2 regions of the Fictibacillus sp. NPDC058756 genome follow, and region 2 is predicted to be linked to the other one. Evidence: riboswitches for the same ligand, from Rfam matches in the RefSeq annotation. Region 2 holds a riboswitch; the other holds the start of a gene.
The links. A riboswitch is a leader RNA that binds a small molecule or an ion and turns the genes downstream of it on or off. The one in region 2 is predicted to bind cyclic di-GMP.
Positions count from the first base shown of each region.

Region 1: another riboswitch for cyclic di-GMP. It lies ahead of ACFW35_RS01500 (DUF5667 domain-containing protein); the one in region 2 lies ahead of ACFW35_RS02605 (copper amine oxidase N-terminal domain-containing protein).

Region 1 is NZ_JBHYPU010000001.1:295,086-299,301, reverse strand. Features, by position in the region: gene ACFW35_RS01505 (alpha-amylase family glycosyl hydrolase) at 1-1,109, opposite strand, end outside; cyclic di-GMP riboswitch class I at 1,395-1,480, shown strand; gene ACFW35_RS01500 (DUF5667 domain-containing protein) at 1,564-2,787, shown strand; gene ACFW35_RS01495 (hypothetical protein) at 3,015-3,218, opposite strand; gene ACFW35_RS01490 (DUF4062 domain-containing protein) at 3,457-4,216, shown strand, end outside.
Region 2 is NZ_JBHYPU010000001.1:531,363-535,578, reverse strand. Features, by position in the region: gene ACFW35_RS02625 (LPXTG cell wall anchor domain-containing protein) at 1-17, opposite strand, end outside; gene ACFW35_RS02620 (TasA family protein) at 78-821, opposite strand; gene ACFW35_RS02615 (signal peptidase I) at 902-1,462, opposite strand; gene ACFW35_RS02610 (hypothetical protein) at 1,440-2,180, opposite strand; cyclic di-GMP riboswitch class I at 2,566-2,658, shown strand; gene ACFW35_RS02605 (copper amine oxidase N-terminal domain-containing protein) at 2,690-3,928, shown strand; gene ACFW35_RS02600 (copper amine oxidase N-terminal domain-containing protein) at 3,981-4,216, shown strand, end outside.

The DNA of each region.
Region 1 (4,216 bases), 240 kb from region 2:
AAAATCTGATACACAACAGACTCCTTCATCCAGTCTGGTGTTTTATAAGAAGGATCGTAAACGGTTATTTGGAAAAGACCAGCGTTCGAGTCAGCAACCGCACCTTTTCCGCCTTCCGCAGTGTCCTCACCGTATTCTTTTACAGCATCTCCATCACGTGCCGTAAATTTATATCCGTAAACGCCTTTTTCTTCAGGTTTAACAGTGGCTTCCCAAAGCTCGATTTCTTCACCGTTAACCGTTGTCCATCCGGCATTCTCCATATCTTTTACAGTCGTGCTGCCAGAGTTGTAATTTCGCAAGTATAATTTGGCGCCAGTCAGGTCACCTTTTTTCGTTTGAAGGCGCAGTGTTACGTCTTCACCCACTTTGATTGCTCCAAATGGTGCACGGAATGCTTCGTTCCACGTCTCATGGTACAGCTTGTCCCCGTTCACGCTGCCGTCCGGCAATCCCGGATCATAGTTCGTGTACACTTCTTTTGTGTCATGGTTATAAAAGAACGTAATTTCATCTTCTTTTATAACGTTTAATACAAAGTTGTTGGCTGGATATGCAGGGGCACTCCAGTCGTTTCCGAGCACAATTTTAAACTCGTGCTTTCCATTTGGTACTTGTGTTGTATATGTGTAGACATTGTCTAGATCTTCATCTTGTAAAAGTGCCGTTGATTCCCCAGGTGCCCATTCACCGCCAGCTCCGATATCCGGCTGGATGTCTCCGACGATACGAGGAGTCTGTTCTTCCGGAAGTGGTTCAGGAATTGTCACTTTATGCGTCGTGTCGTCATACATAAACGTTACCTCTTTTTCAGAATCGAGAGTAAGTTTGTAGTTGTCACCACCCGCTTTTCCGTCAACGCCATAGTTCTCATCCCAAGAACCGTTGATGGCTATCTTGTATTCGTACGTGCCAGCTGGGAGAGTGCCTGTCAGCTTGTACTTTCCATTCGGCTGCAGCTCCATCTTTGTTGCAGGATCAGCTGGATTCCATTCACCAGATCCGCCAAGTTCGTTTTGCAGGCTGCCAACGAGGGTCACTGTTCTTTCTTCAGCTGCCGTTTTCGCTGGCTGTATAAGCAGTGCAGATGCAAACGTTTGCAAAATCATCGTAAATAATAAAAGCCATGAAACTGCGTAACGCGATTGTTTATTCCTCACTTTTTATCCCCCTTTTAAAATGTTGTGCAAATAAGCGAAAGCGTTTGCACAAAACCATTTAAGTCAGCGCTTTCATTTCAATTATTATCCCATGTTTTCTTTTATTGGAAAATGCGCCATTCGGCTGATAAGGCTGTAAATAAATAGGTAAATATTCTCATTTTTCCTTAAAACCTTTATAACTAAATCACTTCTAACCGATATAATGCATGAATCACGAATAATGGAAACGTAAAAGGATAAAGGCAAACCTATGGAAACATAGCGACGCAAAGCTAAAGGGGCTTCTGCACACCGTGTAATGCCTGCCAGCTGCCGTTTTTTCGGAGCACACTCCGCCAAACGGCATGAGTGTGTCTTTTTATTGTTTTCCAATTCTTTAAATAAGAAAGGGAGAATGAAAGTGAAGAAAATTTTAAGTTCATTTTTAGCGTTAGGACTTGCAACAACTGGGTTTGGACCGTCCGTTTTTGCTAACACAGGCGCTGGAACACCAGTGGATGAACCCGCTGAAGAAACGAAAACAGATGAAACAACCGAGGCGACAACACCAGAGGATGAAAATACAACAGATGGTACGGTGACTGAGGAATCTGCTGAATCCGAAGAGCCTGCAGATGAAGAACCATCTGAAGAAGAAGCACCAGACTTAGTACCTGGAGATTTCTTTTATTTTGTAAAAATCATGATGGAGAAAATCCAGCTGGCTGTAACGACAGATGACTATGAAGAAGCGAAACTTTTGGCTGATTTTGCAGCTGAACGTATTAAAGAAGCAAATGTCCTTTTACAAGACGGTGATGTTGAAGGCGCAACAAAGCTTTTAGAAGAAGCGATCGCTCAGCAAGAGGAAGCTGTTGAAATAGAGGAAGAAGCTTCTGAAGAAGAAACAGCTGAAGATGTAACCGAAGAGGAAGCAGCCGAGGAAACACCTGCTGAAGAAGGCACAGTAGACGGTAAAACTGGTGACGAAGAAGCTGCAGAAGAAGATTCAGCAGCTGAAGAGGAAGAAGACACTACTACCGAGCTTGAGAAAAAGTTTTTCCAAAATATCGTAGCGTTAATGACTGCTCTTGAAAAGATTGATAACCCAAAAGCACAAGAAGCACTTTCGAAAAATATTGTTAAAGCGTTTGGAAAGCTAGAAAAGAAAATAGCAAAGCATGAGAAGAAGCAGAATAAAGAAGATGATGAGTCCACTGAGGAAGAAGATCCTTCATCCGATACACCTGAAGCGGAAGAGCCAGAAGCTGAGGAGCCTGCAGCGGATGAGCCAGCTGGTGACACAACAGAAGTTGATGAAGACACTGCTTCTGTAACAGCAGTACCTGTAAAAGAAAAGCAAACAAAGAAGCAGCCTGTTGTTCCTGCTCCTAAAAAAGAGCAGCCCAAGAAAGAACATCCTAAAAAAGAAGATGTGAAGAAAGAAGCTCCTCCAGCGAAGGAACAGCCGAAGAAGGAAGAGCCAAAGAAAGAGCAGCCTAAAAAAGAGGAAGCTAAAAACGAAGATCGCGGAAAAAATGATGATCATAAAGAAGAAAAAGCCAATGATGATCGTAAAAATGACCGTGGAGACGATGAAAAAGGTAAAGATAAAGAGAATAAAGGCAAGAACAAAGAATCGTAATGAACCCTGCCGAAAAAGTTTGGCAGGGTTTTTACACATAATCGCACGTTATTTTATAAAATCACAGGTTAGCGGCCTGGAATCGCACGTTAAAATGAAAAATCGCACTTTATTTAAAAATACGCGATTTTCGACACGAGGTTTTATTACCAGCAACCTTGCTCCCTCCCCAAAAATAAAACACCAGGTCCTCTCTGGAAGGTAGAGGCCTGGTCCGTTTTTATATCTTATTCAGCTGACTCCTCAGTTGATTCCTCATCTGTTGTAGTTTCTTCAATAGAACCTTCCTCTGTTGATGTTTCTTCATCTTGATTTTCAGTTTGTTCCGTGTTTGTTTCTTCTTCCGTGTTGTCTTCCTGGTTGTTACATGCAGTGATTAACATAATTGCCAAAAGAGATGCTCCGATTTTCGCCATAAACGTTTTGCTCATCTTAAATTGCTCCCTTCGGATTTTCATTATGATTTGCATGAGTATGGGATTTGTTTGTCCCTGCTCAGAATATATCACGAAAAAAACCCGAAAAGACGGAATTTACCAAGTCATAACGGAGACTTTACACTTCCTAAACCATCTTTATATTGGCTTAATATTAATGAAAATTAAAAGTTTCAAAAAACAAAAAAGGTAAAATATGTTATAATTTATCTAATGAAGGGAGGGTATATCGATGGCAAAAAAGGCAAAGATATTTATAAGTTCTGCATACGAAGATGATCTCAAGTCACTTAGAACTAATGTTGGACGTGTTTTAAGAGAAGCAGGACACGAACCTTTACTTTTTGAAGAGAATTTCGCACCTTGGGATGAAGATAAACTTCAAACTTGTGTAGATATGGTTATGCAATCTGATATTTTCATTCTTCTGATAAAAAAACAATCAGGTAGCTTAATCCACGACGAACAAACTACTCCCACATACATTGAATATTTTACCGCATTGAATTCAAAAAAATACATTATTCCTTTTGTAGATAAAGCAGTAAAAAATTTGTATGATGATTTTCTTCATCAAATGATTGATAACGAATATACACAATATAGAGAAGGTCATGGTGGAACAGAACCTGATTACAATATTGCTTTGGTAAGACAAGCTATTGAAAAATTACCCCAACCTTATAAAGAAAAAATTAATTCAATCCATCCTTTTGTCTGGGGTTTTATTTATGAAGTTAGACGATCTACACCATGGTTGTATGACCTTGATATTGCCGAATCAGATATATTTTATGACAACTTAAAAAGTTATTTGAGTTCGAATCTAGCGATAGGAATTCAATATGTACCAATGGTGAAGGACATTATGGCAAATGCTGATGCCGCTAGTGAATTTACTACATATAAAAAATTCACAAATGAATTACTGGCAACAATAGTTGATGGTACAATTACAAACTGGTCTTACTTTCTTCATAAAGTTTCCGAAC
Region 2 (4,216 bases):
AAAAGTTTAAAATTCATAAACTTACCTCTTTTTATTAAAAATAGGTGGGGTATTTTAAAACCCCACCCTCAAACATGTTAGTTATTTCTGTCTACAGTGTCTGCATTGTTTACATTATCAGTCCTTTGGAAGTTTCCACCTCCGCCAGTTGAATTATTATCAATATTTCCGTTTTGTTGACTGAAAGTCTCACCCTCATACTGTAAACCAGTGAACTTGAAGTTAATAGATGTTTCATCACCCATAAGCGTATTTTGATTTATACCTGTGTCTGTAAAGTCTAATACATAAGTAACTGCTTTAATCGGTTTATCTGTAGTGGAATTAGCATCAGGAGCATCTAAGTTCCCAATAAATTTCCCGATTCCAGTATGTGTAGTTCCATTAAGAGTGGTATTACCAGTTGATTGAGTTGCTAATTCAGCTAGACTTAGTTTACCATCTGGCCCAGGTTGATATTTTGGTAGTAGATCTATTCCACCATATTTAAGCTCTGTCACATATATAGCATCGCTACTTCCTTTAACACTACTTACATCTACGTCCATAAATACATTCATAGGTAGCGTTCCTTGGTTGTTTAAAACCATTGCAGGTTCTTGATTATCGTTATTAGCCTCGAGCTTATCACCTGGTTTCCAATTTGTGAGAGTGAAATGCTCAAGATAAGGTGCTTCTGGTTGAAGGTTAATTGTTCCATTTGTAAACTTACTTGTTGCAGTTACTTCATCACTAAAGTATGCAAATGTTCCCCCGATTGTTGCCATAGCTCCTACTGCAATTGTAGTTGCACTTGTTACAAGCTTTTTCTTTAAATTCATTCTTGTTTCCTCCCTATTTTTTACCTATATGTAGGTATTTATATATTGAACTTCTCTAATCGAGAAGACTTCAATCCACATTATGCTACTGATTCTTGCTTTACTTTTTCATACTTAACAAGTGTTCTCCATACCGAGAAAATCTCAAGTGCCATTATTAGCAAACCAGGAATAATTAATGCTAACCCTATTCCTTTTTTTGACTGTAAAAATGAGGCGATATAGCCTAGATACGGAATTGTTATTTCAGTATATTTCCCTAGAATATTTGATTCCGGTATTGGCAATGTATCTATTACTTCGTTATTGTCACCCTTGGTAATAAATTGCAAATTACCAGTTGACCCTTTTACCTCTTCAATTCTATGAGTGATTATTTTTTCATTTTGAATTGGTGATCTAAAAGTAATTACATCACCCTTTTTAAGTTCTTCAGGATTCTTTACATCTTCTACAAATATTGCTGAACCAGTTTTTATGGACGGTTCCATTGAGCCTGATAAGACAAGCATCATGGTTTTACCAAAAAATTTGGGAGTACCTTTAGATAGCTGTGAAGAAATCGCTAAGGTTGCAGAAAGTATTAATGCAAGTATTATTAATACCGAAGCAACTCGACTAATTATCTTGAGAACTTTCATTTGTTATCTCCTCATTTCCATTGTTTATCTCTTCAACTTTTTCAGGTAAGCTTTCTCCAGTCTGGCTATCGTTAACAGTTGGACTATTATCTTCTTCTGAATCCTTATCTAAACCTGGTTCTTCAAGTTCAGGTTCAGAACTTGTATCATTTTGAGACTGTTGTGGTGTTTCTGGTTGCGGTGATTCTATTTCGTTTAAATTGTTCGTTGTGCATTTTCCATTGTAGTTAACTGATTCAGCTGTAGGAGTGCTTTTCCCTGGGTGTCCTTCTTCCTGAAAGACTTTCATTACGTACTTTCCTGACCCAAACTCAGAAATATCGTAACTAATGGTATACGATTCACCTGTTCCTAGTTTCTTATTTACTTCTCCAATGAACAAAGCTGTATCATTTCTTCCATTGATATCTTTATAAATGCCGTATCTTAAATTTGTTAACATTGGTTCTGAATCTATTCCGTTCATGAAAGCAGCAGATAATAAAGAGCATTCCAGAGTTGTAGAATTATTAACATATTCCAGTGAACTTTTACTCCAATTATCCTTATCTTTCTCTGGAGGGCCCAAAAGAGTAACTTTTGCTTTATATTCATCTGAGAAATAGGCAGTAGTCGGTATACCAATCTGGAAGAAGTTAATTGAGAAAAAAATGATATAATAAGCAGCAAAAACTTGTAGAAGTATAAATTTCACATGGTACCATTTTCTATCCCTCACATTTGATCTTTTCTTTCTAATCTTCTCCCTCCCCTTTCTAGTTCATGTTGTTCTTTTTAAAGAACATTTATGTTGTTATTATAGAACGTTATACCTAGTTTAAAAACCCTCATTTAAGCTCAATTTTGTTCTTTTTAATGTACAAATGTACTATTTACCTTCTTTTTTCTTCAATTTTCATACAATTTTGTAATTTTTAAAGAACTTTTCGTTCACTTTAACGAACATCTTTTTATTAAAATATTCCGCATTAATTTTCAGCAATTATTCTCCTCTAACAAAATCCATCCCATTTTCCAGTCCTCATACAGTGCGTTATAACACAGTCGCTTTCCTAACATAACATTTTACAAAATATTACATAAAATTCACTGTTAAACCGATATAAAAAGAAGGGTACAACTGGAGAAATCCAGTGTCACAAAGCTATAGGGGCTAATGATCGAGTTGATTCGATCGATGTCAGCCAGCTGCCATTACCCTAACAAACATCTCAAGGAGGAAAGGGAATGAAAAAGAAAGAAACTTGGTACAAGAAGCTCACGTTCAGCTTTTTAGCTGCCACTATTGTCTTGGCATCGCCTGCATATGCGGCTGCTGAAGGCATGAAGGATTTTGTTGCCCAGAAGGATAACGGGAAGGGCAAAGGACACAACGAAGATGATAACAGCGATGACGATACAGACGATCCCGAAGAAGATGAAGACGACGATGAGGAAGATGACGACAAAGGGAACAGAAAAGGTGGGAAAGGCAAGGACAAAGAAAATAAAGGTGCTGAAAAACAGCTTGAGCAGATCAACGAACGTTTGGATGACATTGAAGAGCGCATTAGTGAAGCAACTGGTAAGCTTGACAGCATTTTAGGTGGACAAACACCTTCTGAGGAAGAGCCACCAACTGAAGAGCAACCACCTGTTGAAGGCGAAGAACCTCCTGTTGAAGAAGATCCTACTACAGAAGAACCTGTAGAAGAAGAAATTCCTGCAACAGAAGAAGTTGCTGCACAAAACACAGACACTGAAACCGAAACTAATCAAGATACAGCTGAGGAACCAGGTGAAGACGTAACTGATGACGAAAGCAATGAAGATGAAGAATCCGACGAAAATTCTGATGAAGAAGAGCAGTCTGAAGAAGAAGCGGAAGAGGAAGAACTGGATAAAGAAGAAAAATACGAAAGCGCAAATGGCGTTCGTGGAAAACTCATTTCTTCTATTAATCAATTAAATGCTGTTGAGAAACAGCTTTCTGGATTAGAGAGCAAAACGGATAATGCTTATGAAATTGCAGCATTGAACGATAGAGCTGCTTCCCTAAAAACTATGGCTCAAGAACAATTAGATCGCATTGAAACAGCTAAACCTGAAAAAACAGATAAAGAAGAAAGTAAAAAAGAAAAGAAAACAAAAGTTTATGTAGATGATGTTGAAGTAGAGTTCGACCAAGAGCCAGTAGTCATCGCAAACAGAACCGTTGTTCCGCTTCGTGCCATTTTTGAAGCATTAGGTGCAGAAATCACTTGGGACAATAAAACGCAAACTGTTACTGCAACAAAAGATGGGGTTACTATCACTCTTAAAATTGGTGAAAAATCTGCTACAAAAAACGGTGAAACAGTGGCACTTGATCAAGAAGCGATTGCTTTAAACGGACGTACGATGGTTCCTGTTCGTTTTATTGGAGAATCTTTTGATACGGAAGTAGTTTGGGATCAAGAAACTGGCGGGATTTACGTCGTAGAATAGGATGGGCACCCGTCACCTTTTATATGGTAACGGCTAATTTTAGGAGGATAAGATGAAAAAGTTTTGGATTAGTGTATTAAGTTTTGTATTTGTTCTATCTCTGTTTCAAGCACCTGCAACGAAAGCAGCTACGGTAAGTTATGTAGATGCAGAAGTATATGCAGATATTTACGGAAATTCCGAGTATGGGTTAAAAGGATTCATCATTAACCGTGGAAATCGTCTTTTAATCGTTAAGTCGGCAGATATTAAAATTTCCGATGCCAACAATAACATCATGCTTAATAA